Regions from separate parts of the Devosia albogilva genome, predicted to be linked through region 3. Evidence: predicted binding sites of a transcription regulator. Region 3 holds the regulator's gene; each other region holds the start of a gene.
The links. The regulator LexA, encoded in region 3, represses DNA repair genes until DNA is damaged. The targets are predictions, from matches to a motif close to TGTTCNNNNTGTGTTCNG.

Region 1 (7,836 bases), 3.1 Mb from region 3:
ACGCACCTATTCCTCGAGAACACCCTGCCCTCGATGGAAGCGGCGTTTGCCTATGGCGCCGATATCGTCGAACTCGACGTGCACCCGACCACCGACGGCCAGTTCGCGGTGATGCACGACTGGACCGTGGATTGCCGGACCGAGGGCACGGGCGAGACCCGCAGCCATGACATGGCCTATCTCAAGACGCTCGACATCGGCCATGGCTACACCGCCGATGGCGGCGCGACCCATCCCTTCCGCGGCAAGGGCGTGGGCATGATGCCTGAGCTCAAGGAGGTGCTCGGGGCGATGCCGACACGGCGCTTCCTCGTCAACTTCAAGAGCAATGAGCAGCGCGAAGGCGACATGCTCGGCGACCTCGTCGCCGCTAATCCGGGCTGGCGAGATGCCGTCTGGGGCGCCTATGGCGGCGACCCGCCGACCTACCGGGCGGCAGAGCGGATCGATGGGCTGCATGTATGGTCCCGCCGCGGCCTGGTGGACTGCCTGCTGCAATACGAGGCGCTCGGCTGGACCGGCTACATGCCGGAGGCCTGCCGCAACACCAAGATCATGCTGCCGATCAACGTCGCGCCCTGGGTATGGGGCTGGCCGAACCTGTTCCTCCAGCGAGTGCGCAATGCCGGCAGCGAGGTGATCCTGCTGGGCCCCTATGAAGCCGGCGACCCGGGCACCGCCGGGATCGACACGCTGGAGCAGTTGGCACAAGTGCCGGCCGAGTTCGACGGCTACCTTTGGACCAACCGCATCGAACTGATCGGGCCCGCCGTGGCAGGCCCATGATGCAGTTTAGCCAAGCAGCGCCCGAATGGCCGCGACGGCGTCCTGCGCCTTGCTGCCGTCGGGCCCGCCCGCCTGAGCCATATCCGGACGACCGCCGCCGCCCTGCCCGCCCAAGGCAGCGGCACCGGCACGGACCATGTCGACGGCCGAGAAACGAGCGGTGAGGTCGTCGGTGACGCCCACCGCCACGCCGGCCTTGCCATCCTCGGCGACGCCGACAATGGCGACGATGCCGGAGCCGACCTGCTTCTTGGCCTGGTCGACCAGCCCGCGCAAATCCTTGGGCTGCAGCCCTTCGACGACGCGCCCGACATAGGCGACGCCGTTCACGTTTTCTGGTCCCTGCGGGGCGCCATCGGTACCACCACCCATGGCCAGCTTCTGGCGGGCTTCGCTCAGCGCGCGCTCGGAGCGCTTCAACTGCTCCTGCAACGCCTCGATGCGCTCCAGCACCTCATGCGGACCGGACCGCAGCAGGCCGGCCGCGGAGTTGACGATCGCGACATTGGCGTTGCCGCGGTGCCGGGCGGCGTTGCCGGTCAACGCCTCGATGCGGCGTACGCCGGCAGCAACTGCGCCTTCGCCGACGATCGACACGAGCCCGATGTCGCCGGTGCGGCGCACATGCGTGCCACCGCACAGTTCCACTGACCAGCCCAGCGCGTTGCCGGTGGGCTCGCCCATGGAGACGACGCGGACCTCGTCGCCATATTTCTCGCCGAATAGGGCGCGGGCACCGGACTCCTTGGCTTCCTCGACACCCATCAGCCGCGTCTCGACCGGGGTGTTCTGGAGCACGATTGCGTTGGCGATGTCTTCCACTGCGGCCAGTTCCTGGTCGGTGACCGGCTTGGTGTGGACGAAGTCGAAGCGCAGCCGCTCGGACGACACCAGCGAGCCCTTTTGGGCAACGTGATCGCCCAGCACGATGCGTAGGGCCTCGTGCAGCAGATGGGTGGCAGAGTGATTGGCGCGGATGGCCGAGCGCCGATCGTGGTCGACGATCAGTTCCACCGCCTGACCAACGCGCAGTTCACCCTCCACGACGGTCAGGTGATGCGCGAAGACGCCGTGGTGCTTATGGGTGTCGGTGACGGTGGCGACGACGCCCTCGCCCTTGAACTGACCGCTGTCGCCGACCTGACCGCCGCTCTCGCCATAGAACGGCGTCTGGTTGAGCACGGCGATACCGCTTTCACCGGCGGCGAGGACAGACACTTCGACTCCATCGCGCAGCAGCGCCTTGATCTCGCCTTCGGCCACTTCCGTTTCATAGCCCAGGAACTCGGTGGGGCCGACCTTGTCGGCGAGGCCGAACCAGACCGTGTCGGTTGCGGCTTCGCCTGAACCTGCCCAGCTCTTGCGGGCCTCGGCCTTCTGGGCCGCCATAGCGGCATCAAAACCCGCCTGGTCGACGGCGATGCCGCGGTTGCGCAGAGCGTCCTGCGTCAGGTCCAGCGGGAAGCCATAGGTGTCGTAGAGCTTGAAGGCAGTGGCGCCATTGAGCACGTCGCCTTCGGCGAGGTCGCGGCTCTCGTCGGCCAGGATCTGCAGTCCGCGGCCGAGGGTCTTGAGGAAACGTCCTTCTTCGAGGCGCACCGTTTCGGTGATCATCGCCTCGCCGCGGCTGAGTTCGGGATAGGCTTGTCCCATTTCGCGAACCAGCGCCGGCACCAGCTTGTGGATCACCGGCTCGTTGGCACCGAGCAGGGTGGCGTGACGCATGGCGCGGCGCATGATGCGGCGCAGCACATAGCCCCGGCCCTCGTTGGAGGGCAGGACGCCTTCGGCGACCAGGAAGCTCATCGAGCGCAGGTGGTCGGCGATGACACGCAGGCTCTGCTTGCCCGGACCATCGGCATCGGCGCCGGTAGCGCTCGACGCGGCAGCAATCAGCGCCTTGAACAGGTCGATGTCGTAATTGTTGTGGACGCCTTGCATGACCGCGGCCATGCGCTCCAGACCCATGCCGGTGTCGATCGACGGCCGCGGCAGACCGGTGCGGGAACCGTCGGCATACTGCTCGTATTGCATGAACACGAGGTTCCAGATCTCGATCCAGCGGTCGCCATCTTCATCCGGCGAGCCCGGGGGGCCACCCCAAACGTCCTCACCATGGTCGTAGAAGATTTCCGAGCAGGGACCGCAGGGACCAGTGTCGCCCATCTGCCAGAAGTTGGACTTGGCACCGAGCCGGACAATGCGGTCGTCGCTGAGGCCGGCCACCTTCTTCCACAGGGCATGGGCCTCATCATCATCTTGATAGATGGTGACCATCAGCCGTTCGCGCGGCAGTGCCCAATCCTTGGTGAGCAGGGTCCAGGCCAACTCGATCGCGCGCTCCTTGAAGTAGTCGCCGAACGAGAAATTGCCGAGCATCTCGAAGAAGGTGTGATGCCGGGCGGTAAAGCCGACATTGTCGAGGTCGTTGTGCTTGCCACCGGCGCGGACGCATTTCTGGGCGGTCGCCGCCGTCGAGTAAGGCCGCTTTTCGACGCCGGTGAAGACGTTCTTGAACTGGACCATGCCCGCATTGGTGAACATCAGCGTCGGATCGTTGCGCGGCACCAGCGGGCTCGATGCGACAGCCTCGTGGCCATTGCGGGCGAAGAAATCGACGAAGCTCGAGCGGAGGTCGTTTACGCTGGTCATCAACGGGCTTTCATTGGGCAGGCGGGCACGGCGGACGCCGTGGCGAGATCGGCTGGCTTTCTATCGTGTGGCCTGCCGCAATGTCCAGCATTGCCGCGCCCTTGGCACAGCCTGAGGGCCGGGCCGATGTGAAAAAGGCACCGCGCGAGCGGTGCCTTGGGATGTCCCTGCATGGGAGGAGGTTTATTCGCCGTCGTCACCCGCGTCGTCTTCACCACCGGCGACCAGCAGGACCTCACCCAACAGACCGGAACTCTCGCGCACACCCTGCTCGATGGTGTTGGCGACGTTCGGATTGTCCTTGAGGAACTGGCGGGCATTTTCACGCCCCTGCCCCAGCCGCTGCGAGTCCCAGGAAAACCAGGCGCCGGACTTCTCGACGATGCCGGACTTCACGCCGAGATCAAGCAGTTCGCCAGTCTTGGAGATGCCTTCGCCGTACATGATGTCGAACTCGACCTGACGGAACGGCGGCGCCAGCTTGTTCTTGACGACCTTCACCCGGGTCTGGTTGCCAACGATCTCCTCACGATCCTTGAGCGCACCGATGCGACGGATGTCGAGTCGTACCGAGGCGTAGAACTTGAGCGCGTTGCCACCCGTGGTGGTCTCGGGCGAGCCGTACATGACGCCGATCTTCATGCGGATCTGGTTGATGAAGATGACGAGGCACTTCGACTTCGAGATCGAGGAGGTCAGCTTGCGCATCGCCTGGCTCATCAGGCGAGCCTGCTGACCCGGCAGGGAATCACCCATCTCGCCCTCGAGTTCGGCGCGCGGGGTCAGCGCCGCCACCGAGTCCACCACCAAGACGTCGATGGCGCCGGAGCGGACCAGAGTGTCGGTGATTTCGAGCGCCTGCTCACCGGCGTCCGGCTGAGAGATCAGCAGGTCGTCCACATTGACGCCGAGCTTGCGGGCATAAACAGGATCCAGGGCATGCTCCGCATCGACGAAGGCGCAGATGCCACCCTTGCGCTGCGCTTCGGCAATGACGTGCAGCGCCAGAGTGGTCTTGCCCGAGGATTCGGGCCCGAAGATCTCGACGATACGACCCTTGGGCAGGCCGCCGATGCCGAGAGCAATATCCAGCCCCAGCGAGCCGGTGGAGATGGCTTCCACCTCGATGGCCGAGTTTTCACCCAGCCGCATGATGGAGCCCTTGCCGAAATTGCGCTCAATCTGGCTGAGCGCGGCGGCAAGCGCCTTGTCCTTGTCCATCGATCCACCTTCAACGATACGCAGCGGCGCGTTAGCCATGAGTCCGTCTCCTTATTCCACGCCCGGACAGCCTGCGCAACGCGACCAGACCGTCGATGAACAGCAAGTATCAGTGGCGGATTTGTTCTCACAATGTTCTCGCCCCGTCAAGGGACAAAATGAGAACATCCTGTTTGGGAACATTGCTGCGCTTCCAAAAGTATGACTATTGCTACTGGACAGCGGAAGCGGCGTTGCGTTCTATGCCGCCACCTTTTCCGACCAGTGCGCCGAGGAGCCGCCGATGAACCTGATCCAGTATTTCGACCGCGCCGGGGAGCGAGCCGTGGCCCAGGTCGAGGGTGGCGTGGCCCGCCGCGTGGTCGGGGCGACCAGCGTCTACAGCCTCGCCTGGGAGGCGCAGAACCTCAAGGCCGGCGGCTTGCCGGCAATGGTGGCCCAGCACGGATTGGGCGAGACCGAGGACATCGCCGCGCTGCTGGCGGAGGGCCGGATGCTGGCGCCGATCGACCATCCCGACAAGGCGCACCTGCATGTCACCGGCACCGGACTGACGCATCTCGGTTCGGCGGCAACGCGCGATGCCATGCACAAGACCGACAAGCCGGAAGCCGAGCTCACCGATTCGATGAAGATGTTCCGCATGGGACTCGAAGGCGGCAAGCCGGCGGGCGGCATGAAGGGCGTGCAGCCGGAGTGGTTCTACAAGGGCAACGGCCACGTCGTGGCCAATCCAGGCCACCCGATCCCCTCCCCGGCATTTGCGCTCGACGCAGGCGAGGAGCCGGAGATCGCCGGCATCTACCTGATCGACAAGAATGGCATGCCGCGCCGGCTCGGCTTCGCCCTGGCCAACGAGTTCTCGGATCATGTGACAGAGCGGATCAATTACCTTTATCTCGCTCATTCCAAGCTGCGGGCCTGCTCCTTCGGGCCGGAGCTGCTGGTGGGCGACCTGCCCGCGGACATCCGCGGCACCTCGCGTATCTGGCGGGACGGCGAAGTGCTCTGGGAAAAGCCGTTCCTGTCGGGTGAGGACAATATGAGCCACACCATCGCCAACCTCGAATACCACCACTTCAAGTACCCGCTGTTCCGCCAGCCGGGTGACGTGCACGTCCATATGTTCGGCACGGCCACGCTGAGCTTTGCCGACGGGGTACAGACCCGGCCCAACGACATCTTCGAGATCGAGGCGCCGCAGTTCGGGCATGCCCTGCGCAACCCCCTGCGGGTGGAGGAAGAGCATACCGTGGTGGTCAGCGGCCTCTACTGAGGCCGCTTTACGCGTCGGCGCTGACATGTCAGTTACCCCGGACCTTTGGGAGGACGACATGGTGAAGCGGTTCGACACGCGCCGGGTGGGGAACACGGCGCTCGAAGTGACCACGCTGGGGTTCGGCGGCGCGACCATTGCCGGCAGCTTTCAGCCGGTTTCGGCCGAGCAGGGCCGGACCACCGTGGCGCATGCACTCGAGCTTGGCATCACCTATGTCGACACGGCGCCCCATTACGGCTTCGGCCGGTCGGAGCACCTGGTGGGCGATGTGCTGCGCGAGCGCCCCGGCGGGGCGGTGTTGTCCACCAAGGTCGGACGGCGGCTGGTGCCGGTGCGTGGGCCACTCGAGCACAAGGCCGAGTTCGTCGATCCCCTGCCCTTCGCCGAGGTCTACGACTACTCCTATGACGGCATCATGCGCTCTCATGAGGACAGCCTGCAGCGGCTGGGCATGAGCGCGGTCGACATCCTTTACGTCCACGACATCGGCACCGCCACGCATGGCACCGAGGAGAACCGGCATTATTGGGCGCAACTGGAAGGCGGCGGCTATCGGGCGCTGCGGGAGTTGCGCGACAGCGGTGCGGTGAAGGCCATCGGCCTCGGCGTCAACGAGTGGCAGGTGTTGATGGACGCCTTCGCGCTCGGTGACTGGGATGTGTTTCTCTTGGCGGGGCGATACACGCTGCTGGAGCAGACGGCGCTGCGGCCTTTCCTTGAGACTTGCCTCGAGCGGCAGACGTCGGTGGTTGTCGGGGGGCCGTTCAACTCCGGCGTGCTGGTGGGGCGGGACACCTACAACTACGCCAAGACCCCGCCGGAAATCGTGGCGAAAGTCGAGCGTATCGCGGCGGTCTGCCAGGCCTTCGACGTTCCCCTGCCCGCAGCGGCACTGCAGTTCCCGCTGATGCATCCGGCGGTGTGCTGCGTGCTGCCCGGCCCCCGCTCGCCGGAAGAGCTGGACGGCATCGTCGCCTGGTGGGAGACGGAGATCCCGCCGGCTTTGTGGACGGCGCTGGCCGATGAGGGCCTGCTCGAACCCGGCACCCCCACCGGCACGGCCTAGGCCTTCTTCGTCGGACGGGAGATCCGGAACGCCAGCTTCATGGCCAGCGGCCACGCCACCATGGTCAGCGCGAAGGCCAGCGGCCAGGCGATCAGGAACTGCCTGGGCCAGCCGGCAAGCCACTTGGCTGTCGGGCCGAGCGCGAAGAGCGACATCAGCCCCGACATGCTCAGGGCCATCATGAAAGTCATCAGGATTTGGGCGACAATTGCAGTACGCTTGTCCATCTGCGGTCCTTGGTTGGGACAGATGGCGCAGCGAAGAACTCGCTCCATGGCACCATCCGTCCGAGGGATTGGTGCCGCGGGTTCGCGCCGGAGCGCGACTTCATCTCGAAAACCAGGGCTGGAATAACCACACCAGCCTGAATCTTTTCGGCCCTGGTGAGATAGCCGGCGACATGCTCCTCCGCAAGTGCGTCAGTTCAGGTCGAGAGCATACTGCCGGAGCAGGTCGAGGGGGATAAGTCCGAGCACCTGGCGGTTGGTGCGGCGGAGAAAGACGCGCGGCGCCATGCCGGCGCGGTAGGCCTCGACCCAGCGCATCGCAACCAGGCACCAGCAATTGCCGGCGACAAGGCCTGGGAAGCTCATCTCCGGCCGCGGGGTGCTGAGGTCGTTCCCGACCGAGCAAGAGAAGGCGAGGAACTCGTCCGTTGCCTCGATGCAGACAAGGTGCACGGCGGAACTGTCAGGCCCGGCGGCACAATAGCCGGTGCGGAAGAAACCGGTCAGCGGGTCACTGGAGCAGGGTTCGAGCGGTTCGCCGAGCACGTTGACCTCGCTCGCGCCCCAGAACCGCCCCTGCTCGTTCACGACGGCCGCTTCCCGGT
Region 2 (7,836 bases), 290 kb from region 3:
TCGAGGGGATCACCATTCTCGACCCGGCCTGTACCGGCAAGACCTATCCGGATTATTGGGAGATGCTGGCGGGGCTGGGCGTGGACCTGCGGCCGGCTTGAGGGTCAGGCGGCGGAGAGCTTGGCCAACTCGGACTCGTTGACCACACGGTTGCGACCCGCGTGCTTGGCGGCGTAGAGGCACTTGTCTGCCCGCTCGATCAGCGATGTTGCTGTGTCGCCCCGGGTGTGGGCCGCTACACCGAACGAGGCGGTGATCCGTCCCAACTTCTCGTTGGTCGAGCGCTTCACCAGATCCTTGGACTGGACCGCTTCGCGGATGTTCTCGGCGGCGGCGGTGGCGCCTTTCAGGTCCGTGCAGGGGAGGATGGCTGCGAACTCCTCGCCGCCGTAGCGGGCGGCCAGGTCCTTGCCCTTGATGTTGGACTTGATGGTCATCGCCACCAGACGCAGCACCTGATCACCGGTCTGGTGACCATAGGTGTCGTTGAACAGCTTGAAGTTGTCGATATCGGCAAAGATCAGGCAGAGCGGTTGACCCGTCAACGCGGCGTCTTCCAGAGCCGCGGCGAGTCCTTCGTCGAAGCTCTTGCGGTTGGCGATCTTGGTGAGCGGATCGAGCAGCGATTCCCGGCGGACGTCGTCCATATCGCGCTGCAGGGCCTCGATGTCCTGACGGGAGGCCTCCAGCTGTGCCTCGAGCTGCCGGTTGTTGTCCTGCATCCGGCGCGTCTCGGTGAGAAGTGTCTCGGCCAGCATCTTCATGGCCGTGGCGGACATATCGTGCTCGAGATCGCCGCTCGCGACCTGCAGTGAGCCGGAATAGGCATTGGCACTGAGCATGGCGGAATCGATTGCCACGTGCACGGCCTCGATGCGTTGGTGCATGCGCTCAGAAACATCGGAAATGCGGTCGCTGGCGTCGGCCTTCATGAATTCGCTATAGAGCGATTCCATCAGGCCGCGCGTTGGCGTGGTGCCGGCGCGGACGAGGGCGTTGATGCGCGCGTTCAGGCTCGGATTAACCCCTGCTGCATAGGTGTAGAGCAGCTCGAAGAATGGGGGATGTGGCGGAATTCCGCTGCGCTTGAGAAAATCCAGTGCGGCGCTGGCATAACCCAACGCCCGCTCAAATTCGTGGTCGGACAAATGCACCCCCGCGCAGGCTCGCGCTGACCCGGCCCCCACCGAGTCCCCTCGCGCCCAATTGTTAGCGCTTTCCCTAGAGGCGGGGAATGGTCATGTCCCCAACATAGGTGAACCCCCTGACCGGGAGTTCCCTAGCTGGCCGTGCGCACGGGACGCAGCAGGAATGCCGGAACAGGCCCGTCATTGCCGAACGGATTGTCGCTAACCGGCTCGGTGGGAGCGGGTCTGGTCTTCTCGGGCCTGGCTTTCGACGGCGCGGGTGAAGGCTTCGGCTCCGCGGGAGCAGCTTCCGCCCCTTCTTCGGGCCGGGCGTTGCGACGCGTCCGGCGCGACGCCGGCTTCTCGGCCTTTTCGGCCTTCTCTGCCCTGGGCTTGGCCGGGGCGGCGGCCGGAGCAGGGGCATCCAGCCACTCGATCGACTTCTGGATCAACTTCAGAATGGCGTCGAGGTGCTTCTCGTCACCGGGTCCCACCAGGGTGTAGGCGACGCCGGAGCGACCGGCACGGCCGGTGCGGCCGATGCGGTGCACATAGTCCTCGGCATGAACCGGCACGTCGAAATTGAAGACGTGACTGACCTTGGGAATGTCGAGGCCACGGGCCGCGACGTCGCTGGCGACCAGCAGCGTCAGCTTGTCGGTCTTGAATGCGTCCAGCGTCTCCATCCGGCTCTTCTGATCCATGTCGCCATGGAGGGCGCCGGCGCTGTAGCCATGCCGCTTCAGCGAGTTTGCGAGGGTCGCAACATCGCGCTTGCGGTTGCAGAAGATGATGGCGTTGGTCAGCCCTTCTGCCGCATCGATGCGAGCACGGAGGGCGGCGCGCTTCTCGTCGGGCTTGCTCGACACCTTGACCAGCTTCTGGTCGATGGTGTCAGCGGTGGAGGCGGCACGGGACACCTGCACGTGCACCGGGTCCCGGAGGAACTTCTTGGTCAGCCGTTCGATCTGTGCATCCATGGTGGCGGAGAACAGCATGGTCTGCCGCCGTGGAGGCAAGCGACTGACGATCTTCTCGATGTCGTCGATGAAACCCATGTCGAGCATGCGGTCGGCTTCGTCGATCACCAGGATCTCAACGCCGGTGAGCAGGATCTTGCCACGGTCGAACTGGTCGAGCAGGCGGCCGGGCGTGGCGATCAGCACGTCGACGCCGCGATCGAGCTTCTTGTTCTGGTCTTCGAAGCTCACGCCGCCGATGATCAGCGCCATGGTGAGGCGGTGGTTCTTGCCGTACTTCTCGAAGTTCTCGGCGACCTGAGCGGCCAGTTCGCGCGTCGGCTCGAGGATCAGGGTGCGGGGCATACGCGCCCGGGCACGGCCGCTCTCGAGCAGCGTCAGCATGGGCAGCACGAAGGAGGCCGTCTTGCCGGTGCCCGTCTGGGCAATGCCGATCAGGTCCTTCTTCTCGAGAAGGTGTGGAATGGCTCGCGCCTGAATCTCGGTCGGTTTGGTGTAGCCGGCCGATGTCACCGCATCGGTGACTTTGGTCGATAGGCCGAGGCCGGAAAAATCGTCGGTCAAGTTTGCTCTGTTCCGCTTCGCACTTTGCTACCCGGGGCCAGGTCCGGTTCGAAACATTCGAACGGTGCGCCGGGGTTGTCGGTTGCGGGCAAACTCACCGGCCCGCCGGACTATATGCCCCCGGACTCCAAGCAGTACTCGCGGATCAACAGGGGCTGCCGGGTGTGACGGGCGCTGCAGCGTTCCCGACGTGTTCCAGCGGGCCGGACCATAGCGCAAAGTCCTGGTGAGTCAACGGCCTCGCGGCCGTTTAGGTTAGCGGGCTCGCCGGCGATAGCACCGGCGAGCCTTCTGGATTCAGGCGAAGGTCACTCGCGCCCGTTCCGCCATGCGCGCAAGCCGCGGGAGGAACACCGTCTCTCCGAGGGGCTCCACACGCGCTTCGGGATCGAGGAGCAGAGCGCTTACGGCCTCCTCGGCGACGGTCGAGGCGAACTGGCGACCGATGCAGGCATGCCCGCCAATGCCGAAGGCGAGATGGCGCCGCACCGGGCGGTTGGGATGGAAGCGCTCCGGCTCGTCGAACATGGCTGGATCGAGGTTGCCGGAGCCCCACCACATCATCAGCGGCGTGCCTTGCTCGATCGTCTGGCCCCGCCATTCAAGGGTTTCCAGCGCCATGCGGCTCGTCAGCGTTGCCGGCGTCACGAGGCGGAAGGCCTCCTGCACCGCGTCTTTCACGGAGTAGGCTCCGGCCGCTATGGCATCCCGGAAGTCGTCCCGGCGCATCAGGAAGTCGGTCACGCCGAACAGTCCGGTCGCTACCATTTCCACGGCATCGAAGATGAACGATGCGGTGAGATCGACGGCGCTGGCGGGGCTGTTCGTCGCCAACCTGGCGTTGATGGCTGAAATCACCGGAGAGCGCGCCGCCACTCGCTCCATGGATGCAAAGAGCTGAGCTGCTGCGGCATTCGCAGACGCCGCCCGGTCGGGTACGCCGTTGAGCTGGTCTGTGATGGCGTCGATCGCTTCCGTGACTCCGTCTGCCTCGGTTTCGTCGAGTCCAAGCAAGCGGCAGAACATCCGGCTCGCCAGCGGCTTGCAGAAGTCACCAACGAGGTCTGCGTCACGGCGCTGCTGCATGGCGGCGCTGAGTTCGGCGGCGATCCTGCGGGCGTGCTGACGGATGTCGTCGTCGCGAATGGAGGACAGTCCGGCGATCGCGGCGAGCCGCAGCGATCGGTGCTGCGGAGCCCCAAGGGCAAACAGGCCCCAGCGCAAGAGGCGGTGGAGGTCATCAAGGCCAGGCCCGAAGCCTTTTTCGGGGAAGGGGAAGCCTTCCACTCTTGGATCGCGCCCAAGCTCGAACAGGGCCTGGTAGCCGATGACGGAGTAGCCGCCGCTGCTGATGGTGAACAGGCCACCACCGTGCTGGAGTGCGGATCGATAGAATGGGGCAGGGTCCTGCCAAAAGGCAGGGTCTGAGGGTACGTCGAAGACGTTCATCTGCTGTCGCTTTCAAAATCTGGTCATGACAGGTCGCCCGCTGGAGCGGGGGACGCGGGTCGATGCAGATTTTTCAGCGCAAGCGGATGGAAGCGGTCATCGGAACCTCAGAATGCGGGAGTTTTACCGGCGGTGGCGCAGACACACAAGATCGCCGTTCCTAGATGTCGAGATCGGTCACGAAGGCCGCGTTCTGCTGGATGAACTCGAACCGGGATTCCGGCTTGTTGCCCATCAGGCGGTCGACGGTGGTGCGGGTGGCGTCGAGATCATCGCGCACCTTGACCTGGAGCAGGGTGCGGCTTGCCGGGGCCATGGTGGTCTCGCGCAGATGCGCGAACGGCATTTCACCGAGGCCCTTGAAGCGGGTCACGTCCACTTTGCCCTTGCCCGTGAACTCGGTGGCCATCAACTCGGCCTTGTGCGCGTCATCGCGGGCATAGAGCGTCTTCGCGCCCTGAGTGATGCGATACAGGGGCGGCATGGCCAGGTAGAGATGCCCACCATCGATCAGCTTGGGCATTTCCTGGAAGAAGAAGGTCATCAGCAAGGAGGCGATGTGGGCGCCGTCCACGTCAGCGTCCGTCATCAGGATGATCTTGTCGTAGCGCAGATCCTCCTCGCGGTAGCGATCGCGGGTACCGCAACCGACGGCCTGGATGATGTCCTGGATGATCTGGCTGGACGCGAGCTTGTCGCGGCTGGCCCCGGCGACGTTGAGAATCTTGCCGCGCAGGGGCAGAACGGCCTGGCTGGCGCGGCTACGCGCCTGCTTGGCGGAGCCGCCCGCCGAGTCGCCCTCGACGATGAACAGCTCGGCGCCTTGCGCCGCCGTCTGCGTGCAGTCGGCCAGCTTGCCGGGCAGGCGAAGCTTGCGTGTCGCGCTCTGGCGGTCGATTTCCTTTTCCTTGCGTCGGCGGAGACGGTCTTCGGCGCGCTCGATGGCCCAATCGAGCAGCTTGCCAGCCTGGTTCGGCGAGGCAGCCAGCCAGTGGTCGAAGGCATCGCGCAGGGCGTTGTCGACGATGCGGGTGGCTTCGCCGGATGCGAGCTTGTCCTTGGTCTGGCCGACGAATTCCGGCTCGCGGATGAAGACCGACAGCATGGCGCTGCAGTGCGCCAGCACGTCCTCGGCGGTGAGGATCGAAGCGCCCTTGTTCTTGGTCAGCTCGGCATAGTTCTTGAGACCGCGGAGCAGGGCTGTCCGCAGCCCGGATTCATGGGTGCCCCCGTCGGGCGTGGGCACGGTGTTGCAGTAGGAGGAGACGCCGCCATCCCCCACCGTCCAGGCGATGGCCCACTCGACGGCGCCGTGGCTGCCGGCTTTGCCCAGGCTGCCGGAGAAAATGTCGTCGACGACCCGCGTTTCGCCTTCGATGCGGGCTTCCATGAAGTCGCGGAGGCCGCCCGGATAGTGAAAGACCGCCTTTGCCGGGACATCGCTGGTGGCAAGGCTCTCGTCGCAGCTCCAGCGCAGTTCGACGCCGCCGAACAGGTAGGCCTTGGCCCGCGTCATGCGGAACAGCCGCTCGGGCGAGAAGTGGGCGGTGTCGCCGAAGATTTGCGGGTCGGGGTGGAAGCGGGTGGTGGTGCCGCGCCGGTTGTTGACGCGACCGATATTGGTCACGTCTTCGACCACCTTGCCGCGGCTGAAGATGATGCGGTGTAGCTGCTGGTCGCGCGCGACCTCCACCACCATCTCGTCGGAGAGGGCGTTGACCACGGAGACGCCGACGCCATGCAGCCCGCCTGAGGTCTCGTAGGCCTTGGAGTCGAACTTGCCCCCGGCGTGGAGCACGGTGTGCACGATCTCGAGGGTCGAGCGGTTTGGGAACTTCGGATGCTTCTCGACCGGAATGCCGCGGCCATTATCGGTAACCGTAATGTAGCCGTCGGCCCCCAGATGCACCTCGATCCGGTTGGCGTGGCCGGCAATGGCCTCGTCCATGGAGTTGTCGATCACCTCGGCGAAGAGGTGGTGCAAGGCGTTGGAGTCGGTACCGCCGATATACATGCCGGGCCGGCGGCGCACCGGTTCGAGACCCTCGAGAATCTCGATGTCGGCGGCCGAATAGCTCGGCGCTGCCGCGGACTTTGAGGACGCGCGGGGCTCGGGGACGGCATCAACCGGCACAGCTTCGGGCCGGGCGCCGAAAAGGTCGTTGTCTTCAGACATGCATCGTCCGTGTTGAGGACCGAATCGGGAACGTTGGTTCTATCATACCTGCCGGCGACCGCTTGAATCGCCTCGCCCCCCGCTCTTCCCCAACAACCGGATGAACGAACATGAACGGTGGCTGAACGGCCTGTTGGCCAACAGTTCAAGCAACCGGACGCAGGATGATGAATTGCCCTCCGATAGCGCCAGAAGGCGCGGAAAGGAACCGCCATGCGCAAGCTTGCAGCAATCGTGATCGCGAGTGCCGGGCTGCTCGTCCAGCCGGCCGCCGCGCAGAACCTAAACTTCGGCATCTTCTTCGGCGACGAGCGGTCGGATTTTTTCCCCGAGCGGATCACCTGCCTCAACGACTATCAGGTGCGCCAGGCGGTCGCCGCCCGCGGCTATGACAACATCGCGCTCAATGTGGAGATGGACAAGCATATCCAGGTGCGGGCGACGCGGGACGGCTGGGTGTGGCTGCTGGACTTCAACATCTGCACGGGCCGGATCGAGGGCCGCGAACGGCTGCGGCCGGCGGGGTAGGGTGCGGGCCTGTCCCAAGATCGGGCGCCGGATTTACATTCCGTTTGCTTCTTGAAAGCACTTTCTTAAGCGCGTGCCGCTACAACCAAGGGCATACGGTTTTGGTCTGGAGTAGCCGTATGCAAGCCGACCGGGAAACTTGTTCTGCGTACCCTGTCCCGCTCGGCTTGAGTCGCCGTCTCGATCGGCCGTTTGCCGGATTTTCAGGTATTGCGTACCGGCTGGCCGATCTGGCTGCCCCGCGTCTGGGGCTATTGCTCTGTGTTTCCGCGCTGTTCTACTTCGCCTGACCGGTTGCCATGCCTGGCAGCCGGCGTTATGTCTCGACCATCGACCACGCCAACAGGAGGGCTGCATGCATAGCTACAAGCATCATCGCCAGCGCGGCCCTGTTTTCGCCCTGCGGTTTTCGCTGCAGGGCTGACCAGGCGCTGGTCCGGACCTCCTTCTTCGGTCTCATCCCACTGGTTTGCCCATCCTGACGGTTCGCCCTTGGCACCGTCGTTTCTGGCAATAGGCGCTGCTGCGCCAGCACCAATGGAATTCTCCCGATGGGATCGATCAGTCTCCGCAACGCCGGCGTCATCGCCACCGAACCGCTCTTTTCCAATCTCGACATCGTCATAGCCGAAGGCGATCGCCTCGGGCTCGTCGCCGGCAATGGCCGCGGCAAGACCACCCTGTTGCGCGCCATGGCGGGGATCGCCGAACTCACTACGGGCGACATCGTGCGTTCGCGCGGGCTGACGGTTGGCTATGTCGAGCAGGACATGCCGAAGGACTCCCTTGGCCTCACGCTGCGTGATGCCGTGCTCGAGGCGCTGCCCGAGGCGGAGCGCGACTACGAGGCCTGGCGGGTGGAGGTGGCGCTCGACGAGTTCGAAACCCCGGCCGAGATGCGGGATCGCCTGGTGGGCGAGCTCAGCGGCGGCTGGCAGCGGATCGCGCTGATCGCACGGACCTGGGTCCGGCAGCCCGACATGCTGCTGCTCGACGAGCCGACCAACCATCT
Region 3 (7,836 bases):
GTAACTCTGCCGTTACGGGACGCGGCCATCACCAGCTTCATCGCCGGTCTGGCTACCCTGGTCTTCTCTGCCTACCACTTCCAGCAAACGGCGCCGCTCAGTGTGGTCGGCAACATCTTGGTGCTGCCGGTGTTGTCGCTGGTGATCATGCCGTTCGCGGTGGTGTCGGTGCTTGCCATGCCATTGGCCCTGGAGCATTGGCCGCTCGAGATCATGGGCTGGGGCATCGAGCGGATGCTCGACATCGCAGCCTTGGTGGCCGGCTGGAGCGAAGGCTGGACCGGTAATCCCCTCCTCACCGGCTGGGCGCTCGCGATCACGCTGGCCGCGCTCGCCTGGTTCGCCTTCTTCCCGACCCTGTGGCGATTGATCGGCCCAGTCGCGGCCCTGCCATTGCTCCTGCTCTTCGGCTTCGCCGGCCGGCCCGATATTCTGGTGGCCGACACCACCCAGGCAGTCGCCGTGCGCACCGAAGACGGGCTCGGCATGGTCACAGGCCGCACCGGCAGCTTCGCGGTGGATGCCTGGAGCGAGCACTACCAGGAAGAGATCGCCGCCACTGCTGGCGGCGTCCACTGCGACATAAGCGGCTGCATCGCCGCAACCGACCGTTTAGCCTCGCCGCTGCCCGCAGCGTTGACGCGCTGCCGGAGGATTGCGGCCGCCATGACATGTTGATCGCCCGCTTTTCGGTGCCTTCGTGGTGCACGGGCGACGTGATTGACGCGGACAATCTCGCCACCGGCGGCATGCACTGGCTGCGCTGGGACGCCACACAAGGCGCGTTCGAGATCGTCACAGCAATACCGCCGGGGCATCGCCCTTGGCGCATCGCGCGTTAGGCTTGGAAAACGGGCTCGGGCTGCCCCGGGACATCAACCTCGATGGCGAACACCCCGCCGGCGACCTTTTCTGACGCCAGCTGCTCCGCAGACAGGTTCTTGGTAGCCGTGGTGATGAACAGCGTCTTCAGTTCTGGGCCGCCCAGTGCCGGACAACTCACTTGGCTCACCGGCACGTGCACCACCCGGTCGACCGATCCGTCTGGCGCATGCCGTACGACGCGGTGGCCACCCCAACGCGCGCTCCACAGGTAGCCGGCGCTGTCGACGACCGCTCCGTCCGGGTAACCCTCATCCTCTGGCACTTCGACAAACAGCGACCACTCGCCATTTGGCAGGCCGGTTGCCGGATCCACCGGGCATTTTAGGATCCGCTTGGTCGGCGTGTCGGTCCAGTAAGCGATGGCGCCGTCCGGGGAGAAGCAGGTCGCATTGGGTATCGCAACCGGCGTCTTCAGCACCGTCAGTTCCCCGGCACGATAGTGGTAGAGCGTCCCCTGCGGGTCTTCTTCGCTGTCCCTGCCGATGGTCCCGATCCAGTACCCGCCCGAAGGATGGCAGCGGCCGTCATTGCTTCTGGTGCCAGGCTTGTCCGCTTCGATGGCAACGATGGTTTCGCTCATCCGCGAGGTGAGATCGAAGCGCTTCAGGCCCGTTTCCGTAGCGAGCATCAGCGTCTGCTCGTCGATCACCGCCGCAGCGCTGGCCATCTCTTCCAAAGGCCACCGGCCCTCCACCGAACCGCCGGCTCTTGCGGCAAACAGCGTCCGGCGGTTGATGTCGAAATAAAACAGCTGCTGACGCTGCGGGTGCCAAAGCGGGCCTTCGCCCAGTTCGCACCGGCTGTCGATCAGCAGGTGTGCCGTGTCAGTCATTGCGTCTTGCCCCCGTCATACGCGGCCACCGCCGCTGCCGCCCGTTCCGCAACCTGTGCCGCCGATGTTCCCGGCTTGTAGAGGAATGTCCCGAGCCCGAACCCGGCGCAACCTGCGGCGAAGTACTCGGCGAAATTGTCCGGCGCAGCACCGCCCACTGCATAGAGCGGGACGGCTGGCGGCAGTACCGCCTTCATCGCCTTGATCCCCTTCGGCCCCAGCACCTCGGCAGGGAAGAACTTCAGCCCCGTTGCTCCGGCGCGGATGGCGGTGAAAGCATCGCTCGGCGTGAACACGCCGGGGTACGACGCGAGCCCGAGCCGGCGGGTCTCCGCGATTACCTCGGAGTTGGTGTCCGGCGAGACGATGAATTGCCCGCCCGCAGCCGCCACCGCGCGGACATCCTCGGCCGACAACACAGTTCCGGCGCCGATCTCCGCGCGCTCACCGAAGGCCGCGACGGCCTGGCCGATGCTGGTCACAGCGTCCGGGGAGTTGAGCGGCACCTCGATCAGCGTGATTCCCGCTTCGATCAGCGCCTCGCATACGTCCAGCGTCTCCGCAGGCGTGATCCCGCGCAGAATGGCAATCAGATGCCGGTGTTCCATGCTCTACTCCTCGCCACCCAAGCGGCGTGCCGCGGCCAGACCCGCGATCACCACTGCCGTGGCATCATGTATCTCGGACTCGATGCCGGCCATGTCCAGCACGCTGGCATAGAGCTCGCACAGCGTTGATGAACCGATCAGCGGCACCGCCTGGTCGCCGATGCGGGCGCGATTGCCGGCGATTTCGGTGCCGATAAGCAGCCCGGATAGAAAGCCCGCGCACCAGTCCGGTTCGCGGCCCGATAGCAGCGACACCGCCCGCACCTCGAACAGCCGGCCCAGCAACTGGTCCGGGCTTTCGAGCCCCGCTTCCGCGCCCGCGCGAAAGCCGTCAAGTCGTCCCGGCCCGTCCAGAACTCCGTTGAGCGAATGCCGCAGCACCGAATGGTTCCGTAGCACGTCGTAAAGTTCGCCCGTCATGGCGGTCGAGAAATGTTCCACGCGCGTGCCGTTCAGCCGCGCCCATTTCGAATGCGTGCCCGGCATGCACACCATGCCGCTGAAGCCGGGCTTGAGCACGGCCAACCCCAGGAGCTGGGTTTCCTCGCCTCGCATGACGTTGTCGCCACCCGACTTCTGGCACACTCCCGGGAGGATCGCCGGCGCAAAGCGCATATCCGGCATCTCGGGGCGCACGGCGCTATGCACGAGGCCGCGCAGGTCCGCAGGCGCCTCGAGATATGGCGCTTCGAGCCAGCCCTGCCGCGCACCGGCCATACCGCAGATCAGCACCGGCATCCCGTGTCCCGCAGCGACGCCGTCCAGCAGTTCCGTAAGCGCACCTGCAAACTCATGCCGCTGCAGCTTGCCCATGCCCTTGGGGGAGGAGCGCTCCAGCACTGGGTTGCCATCGGCGCCCATGCCCCAGGCCCGCAGATTGGAGGTGCCCCAATCGACGGCCACCCACTCGACGCCACTTGTCACTGTTCCGCCCTCTCTGCACCGGCCCAAGTACATCGAAGCCTAGCCCTTGGCCGCCGCTTCCACCAGTGCTTGCACGCACTTGGCTCAATTGTATGATTTTTTCAAGAGACGGCGTTCCGTGTGCCCACAGACATGCTAGAACGGCACAAATCGCCCGCTTCGATCGGCGGCGAACAGTTGAGGATCTGACCACATGACGGCTGGAAACGGCGGCTCCGCCCCCAAGAAGCTGCGCTCGCGCGCTTGGTTCGACAATCCGGATAATCCGGACATGACCGCGCTTTATCTCGAGCGCTACATGAATTTCGGCGTCTCCCGCGAGGAGTTGCAGTCCGACAAGCCGATCATCGGCATCGCCCAGACCGGCTCCGACCTCAGCCCCTGCAACCGTCATCACATCGTTCTGGCCGAGCGCCTGCGCGAGGGCATTCGTGAAGCTGGCGGCATCGCCATCGAGTTCCCCGTCCACCCGATCCAGGAGACGGGCAAGCGGCCCACCGCGGGTCTCGACCGCAACCTCGCCTATCTCGGCCTGGTGGAAGTGCTCTACGGCTACCCGCTCGATGGCGTGGTGCTGACCATCGGCTGCGACAAGACAACTCCAGCGATGCTGATGGGTGCGGCCACCGTGAACATCCCGGCGATCGCCCTGTCCGTCGGTCCGATGCTCAACGGCTGGCACAAGGGTGAGCGCACCGGCTCCGGCACCATCGTGTGGAAGGCTCGCCAGATGCTCGCCGCCGGCGAGATCGACTACCCGAAGTTCATCGAGCTCGTGGCCTCCTCGGCTCCGTCGACGGGCTACTGCAACACCATGGGCACCGCAACCACGATGAATTCGCTGGCCGAGGCGCTGGGCATGCAGCTTCCGGGCTCGGCTGCCATTCCGGCGCCGTATCGCGACCGCCAGGAGATGGCGTACCGCACCGGCAAGCGCGCCGTGGAAATGGTGCACGAGGACCTCAAGCCCTCGGACATCCTGACCAAGGAGAACTTCCTCAACGCCATCGTGGTGAACTCGGCCATCGGCGGCTCGACCAATGCGCCGATCCACATCAATGCGATTGCCCGCCATATCGGCGTCGAGCTCGATATCGAGGAATGGCAGCAGCACGGGCACCACGTGCCGCTTCTCGTCAACCTGCAGCCGGCCGGCGAGTATCTCGGCGAGGACTACTACCATGCCGGCGGCGTGCCGGCGGTGGTCAACGAGCTGATGAAGCAGGGGCTGATTCACGAGAACGCCCCCACCGTCAATGGCAAGTCGATCGGCGAGAACTGCCGCGATACTCCGATCCAGGACGAGAAGGTGATCCGGCCGTTCGATCAGCCGCTGAAGGCCGAAGCCGGCTTCATCGTGCTGCGTGGCAATCTGTTCGACAACGCCATCATGAAGACCAGCGTGATCTCCCCCGAGTTCCGCGAGCGCTACCTCAGCGATCCGCAGCACCCGGGCATGTTCGAGGGCAAGGCGGTGGTCTTCGACGGGCCAGAAGACTACCACGCTCGCATCGATGATCCCTCGCTCGACATCGACGAATACACCATGCTGTTCATGCGCGGCGCCGGCCCGATCGGCTATCCCGGTGCGGCCGAGGTGGTGAACATGCGGCCGCCCGACTACCTGATCAAGAAGGGCGTCCACTCGCTGCCGTGCATCGGCGACGGGCGCCAGTCGGGCACCTCCGGCTCACCCTCCATTCTCAACGCTTCTCCGGAAGCGGCGGCCGGTGGCAACCTCGCGATCCTCAAGACCGGCGACCGGGTGCGCATCGACCTCAACAAGGGCGAGGCCAACATCCTGATCTCCGACGCCGAGATCCAGCAGCGCCGCGCCAACCTCGAGGCCGAGGGCGGCTACAAGTTCCCGAAGCACCAGACCCCGTGGCAGGAAATCCAGCGCGGCCTCGTCGACCAGCTCGGCAGCGGCGCCGTGCTGAAGCCGGCGGTGAACTACCAGCGCATCGCCCAGACCAACGGCGTCCCGCGCGACAACCACTGACGGCGCGCCAGCACCTGTGGGCCGGTCCCGATCATCGGGGCCGGCTTTTTTGATTCGAAGCGGCTCTGGCGAGGCACTGCCTCGAGAGAGTTGCGCAGACAGAGTGAGGATCGTGCCTCGCCAGAGCGACAGGGGTCCTGTTTCGCTTGCCTGCCCAGAGACCATTCCTGGTCGCTCAGCCGACTGACCGATCCGCCAGGGCGCCGCAGCACTGATGGAGCGGCTTGAATGGGCGGTGCAGCACCATTCAGTGCAGCCGTGTTCCCGGACTTTCCCTTGGGATTCCACGGCAAGACAAGCGAGGTTCGGATCGGGCGACCCCGATCCACCTGCCACCGCATCCCGACCACTCGTCATGACCGCGCTTCAGGATGCGACGGCGAGAGCATAGGGCACGAGTGAGGGGGCGGGGATAAACGGGATAGATTCAGGGCGGCTCACAGAGCCGGGGGCAAGCAGGACACGAGCTGACGCTTGCCAAACGATTTCGATTTCACTTCCGCGGCCAACCTCAACGGAGGCACCGGCAGAGGCTTCACGCCGCTTCGTGTCGATGGTGGATTTCGCGCAAGGCGCGCACGAAGATCTCGTGCCATTCCGGCCCTGGCTCTTTTCCAAGGGTCCACCAGCCGAACCGGAACAAATGGCCGCAATCGTCGGCGGTGAAGAAGTCGAACCGGTCTGGAACGCCGCTGATGGATACCGGTACGAAATGCCAGATCTGCCCATCGGCGAGCGCTGCACTCGTCCACTGTGGACCGGCTCCCGGATCGGCAAGTAGCCCGGCTTCTTCGGTCAGCTCCCGCAAAGCGCCAGCTAGGGGAGTCTCACCGGGCTCGAGCGTCCCCTTGACCAGTTGCATGCCCGCAAGCGCATGACGGAAGACCAGGATCTCCCGCTTCGCTCCGGCCAGGCGCAACACCACCTGGCAAACCTTCTGCGTCTGCTGCTAGGCCACGGGGTCCTAATACTTGCGCATCAGTCCGACGAGACGACCCTGCACCTTCACCCGATCGGGCGGAAAGATGCGGGTTTCGTAGGCCGGATTGGCCGCTTCCAGGGCGATGGTCTGGCCCTTGCGGCGCAGTCGCTTGAGGGTGGCTTCCTCGTCATCGACCAGGGCGACGACGATCTCGCCGGTCGAGGCGCTCTCCTGCTTGCGGATCAGCACGGTGTCGCCGTCGAAGATGCCCGCGTCGATCATCGAGTCGCCGCGGACTTCGAGGGCGAAGTGCTCGCCCGCGCCCAACATCTCGGGCGGCACGGCGATGGTGTGCGAGTGGGTCTGGATGGCTTCGATCGGCGTACCGGCAGCGATACGGCCCATCACTGGTACGGACACCGGGCGGGCATAGTCCTCGCCGCGCGCCGGTGGCGCCGCTACCTTGCCGAGATTGCCTTCGATCACCGCCGGCTCGAACCGCGCCTTGCGCCCGCCCAGGGTCGGGTTCATCGAGTCCGGCAGCTTGATCACTTCCAGTGCCCGCGCCCGATTGGGAAGACGCCGGATGAAGCCACGCTCTTCGAGGGCCGTGATCAGGCGATGAATGCCGGATTTGGAAGCGAGATCGAGCGCGTCCTTCATCTCGTCGAAGGAGGGCGGGATGCCACTCTCCTTCATCCGCTCATGGATGAACATCAGCAGTTCGTGTTGCTTGCGCGTGAGCATTCTGGCCCTTTCGGCGAGAATCGGAACATAGACGGAACGACTATAAGTGTTCCGCCTATGTTCTGCAATAGAGCCGCATGCAGAACTAGAAACCTGAGATCGGGATGGCCTCTACTAAGGCTCCTGCGGCACGGCCCGGATCGTTCTCCGGCTGAACGATCAACATGTCGGCCGCAACCATGGACGAGGTGTGGCCACTATCGGTCTCAAGGATGGGCAATACTTGCGAACCCGCCTCCGTCCGGACCAAGCGCGCCCGCATGAAGTGCCGGCGTGCCGTGTTTGCTGGCGTGGGAGCTGCGAGGGGTAACCGCCAGGTTTCCGGTTCGGTGGCTCCCAGCCAGCGGCGCAGGGCAGGGCGGATGAACACCAGCGCCGTCACCATCGCCGACACGGGATTGCCCGGCAGCCCGAATATCAGGGTCTTGCCGCGGATGCCGAACATCAGCGGCTTGCCCGGCCGCATGTTGATCCGCCAGAAGTCGAGCGTAACGCCTAGCTCCTTCAGCACATCCTGCACCAGGTCATGCTCGCCGACGCTGGCGCCGCCGGTGGTCACCAGCAGGTCCGGCTGGTCGGCTAGGATCGCGGCGAGTCGCGATGTCAGCTCCTGGCGGTCGTCCGGGGCGATGCCGTGGTCGATCACCCGCTCGGCATAGGGCGAGAGCAGCGGCAGCAGTCCGGCGCTGTTGGAGGCAACGATCTGGTCCGGTCCGAGCGGGCTGCCCGGCGGCACCAGCTCGTCCCCGGTGGCGAGCAGGGCAACGGACGGCCGGCGGGCCACGGACACCGTTCCGGCATTCGCCGCAGCCGCAACCGTCAGTTGCAGCGGCCCAAGCAGCGTGCCCGGTGCGAGCAGTTCGTTACCGACCGCGAAGTCATTGCCCCGTAGGCGTACGCTGTGGCCACGGCGTAT

Region 1: recA (recombinase RecA) is a predicted target of LexA. The motif match lies at 4,809-4,826, and genes of this name have one in related genera.
Region 2: parE (DNA topoisomerase IV subunit B) is a predicted target of LexA. The motif match lies at 6,312-6,329, and genes of this name have one in related genera.

The regions. Positions count from the first base shown of each region.
Region 1 is NZ_JBHUNP010000001.1:354,883-362,718, forward strand. Features, by position in the region: gene ACFSX5_RS01885 (glycerophosphodiester phosphodiesterase family protein) at 1-786, shown strand, start outside; gene alaS (alanine--tRNA ligase) at 793-3,438, opposite strand; gene recA (recombinase RecA) at 3,622-4,698, opposite strand; gene araD1 (AraD1 family protein) at 4,943-5,935, shown strand; gene ACFSX5_RS01905 (aldo/keto reductase) at 5,994-7,004, shown strand; gene ACFSX5_RS01910 (DUF2798 domain-containing protein) at 7,001-7,231, opposite strand; gene ACFSX5_RS01915 (DUF2237 family protein) at 7,424-7,819, opposite strand; gene cckA (cell cycle histidine kinase CckA) at 7,816-7,836, opposite strand, start outside.
Region 2 is NZ_JBHUNP010000001.1:3,764,076-3,771,911, reverse strand. Features, by position in the region: gene ACFSX5_RS18855 (3-phosphoshikimate 1-carboxyvinyltransferase) at 1-101, shown strand, start outside; gene ACFSX5_RS18850 (GGDEF domain-containing protein) at 105-1,148, opposite strand; gene ACFSX5_RS18845 (DEAD/DEAH box helicase) at 1,280-2,671, opposite strand; gene ACFSX5_RS18840 (cytochrome P450) at 2,969-4,120, opposite strand; gene parE (DNA topoisomerase IV subunit B) at 4,281-6,296, opposite strand; gene ACFSX5_RS18830 (hypothetical protein) at 6,510-6,824, shown strand; gene ACFSX5_RS18825 (ATP-binding cassette domain-containing protein) at 7,376-7,836, shown strand, end outside.
Region 3 is NZ_JBHUNP010000001.1:3,474,420-3,482,255, forward strand. Features, by position in the region: gene ACFSX5_RS17370 (ComEC/Rec2 family competence protein) at 1-678, shown strand, start outside; gene ACFSX5_RS17375 (hypothetical protein) at 672-842, shown strand; gene ACFSX5_RS17380 (SMP-30/gluconolactonase/LRE family protein) at 839-1,717, opposite strand; gene ACFSX5_RS17385 (2-dehydro-3-deoxy-6-phosphogalactonate aldolase) at 1,714-2,325, opposite strand; gene ACFSX5_RS17390 (2-dehydro-3-deoxygalactonokinase) at 2,329-3,249, opposite strand; gene ACFSX5_RS17395 (IlvD/Edd family dehydratase) at 3,443-5,251, shown strand; gene ACFSX5_RS17400 (NUDIX domain-containing protein) at 5,787-6,176, opposite strand; gene lexA (transcriptional repressor LexA) at 6,216-6,920, opposite strand; gene ACFSX5_RS17410 (molybdopterin molybdotransferase MoeA) at 7,006-7,836, opposite strand, start outside.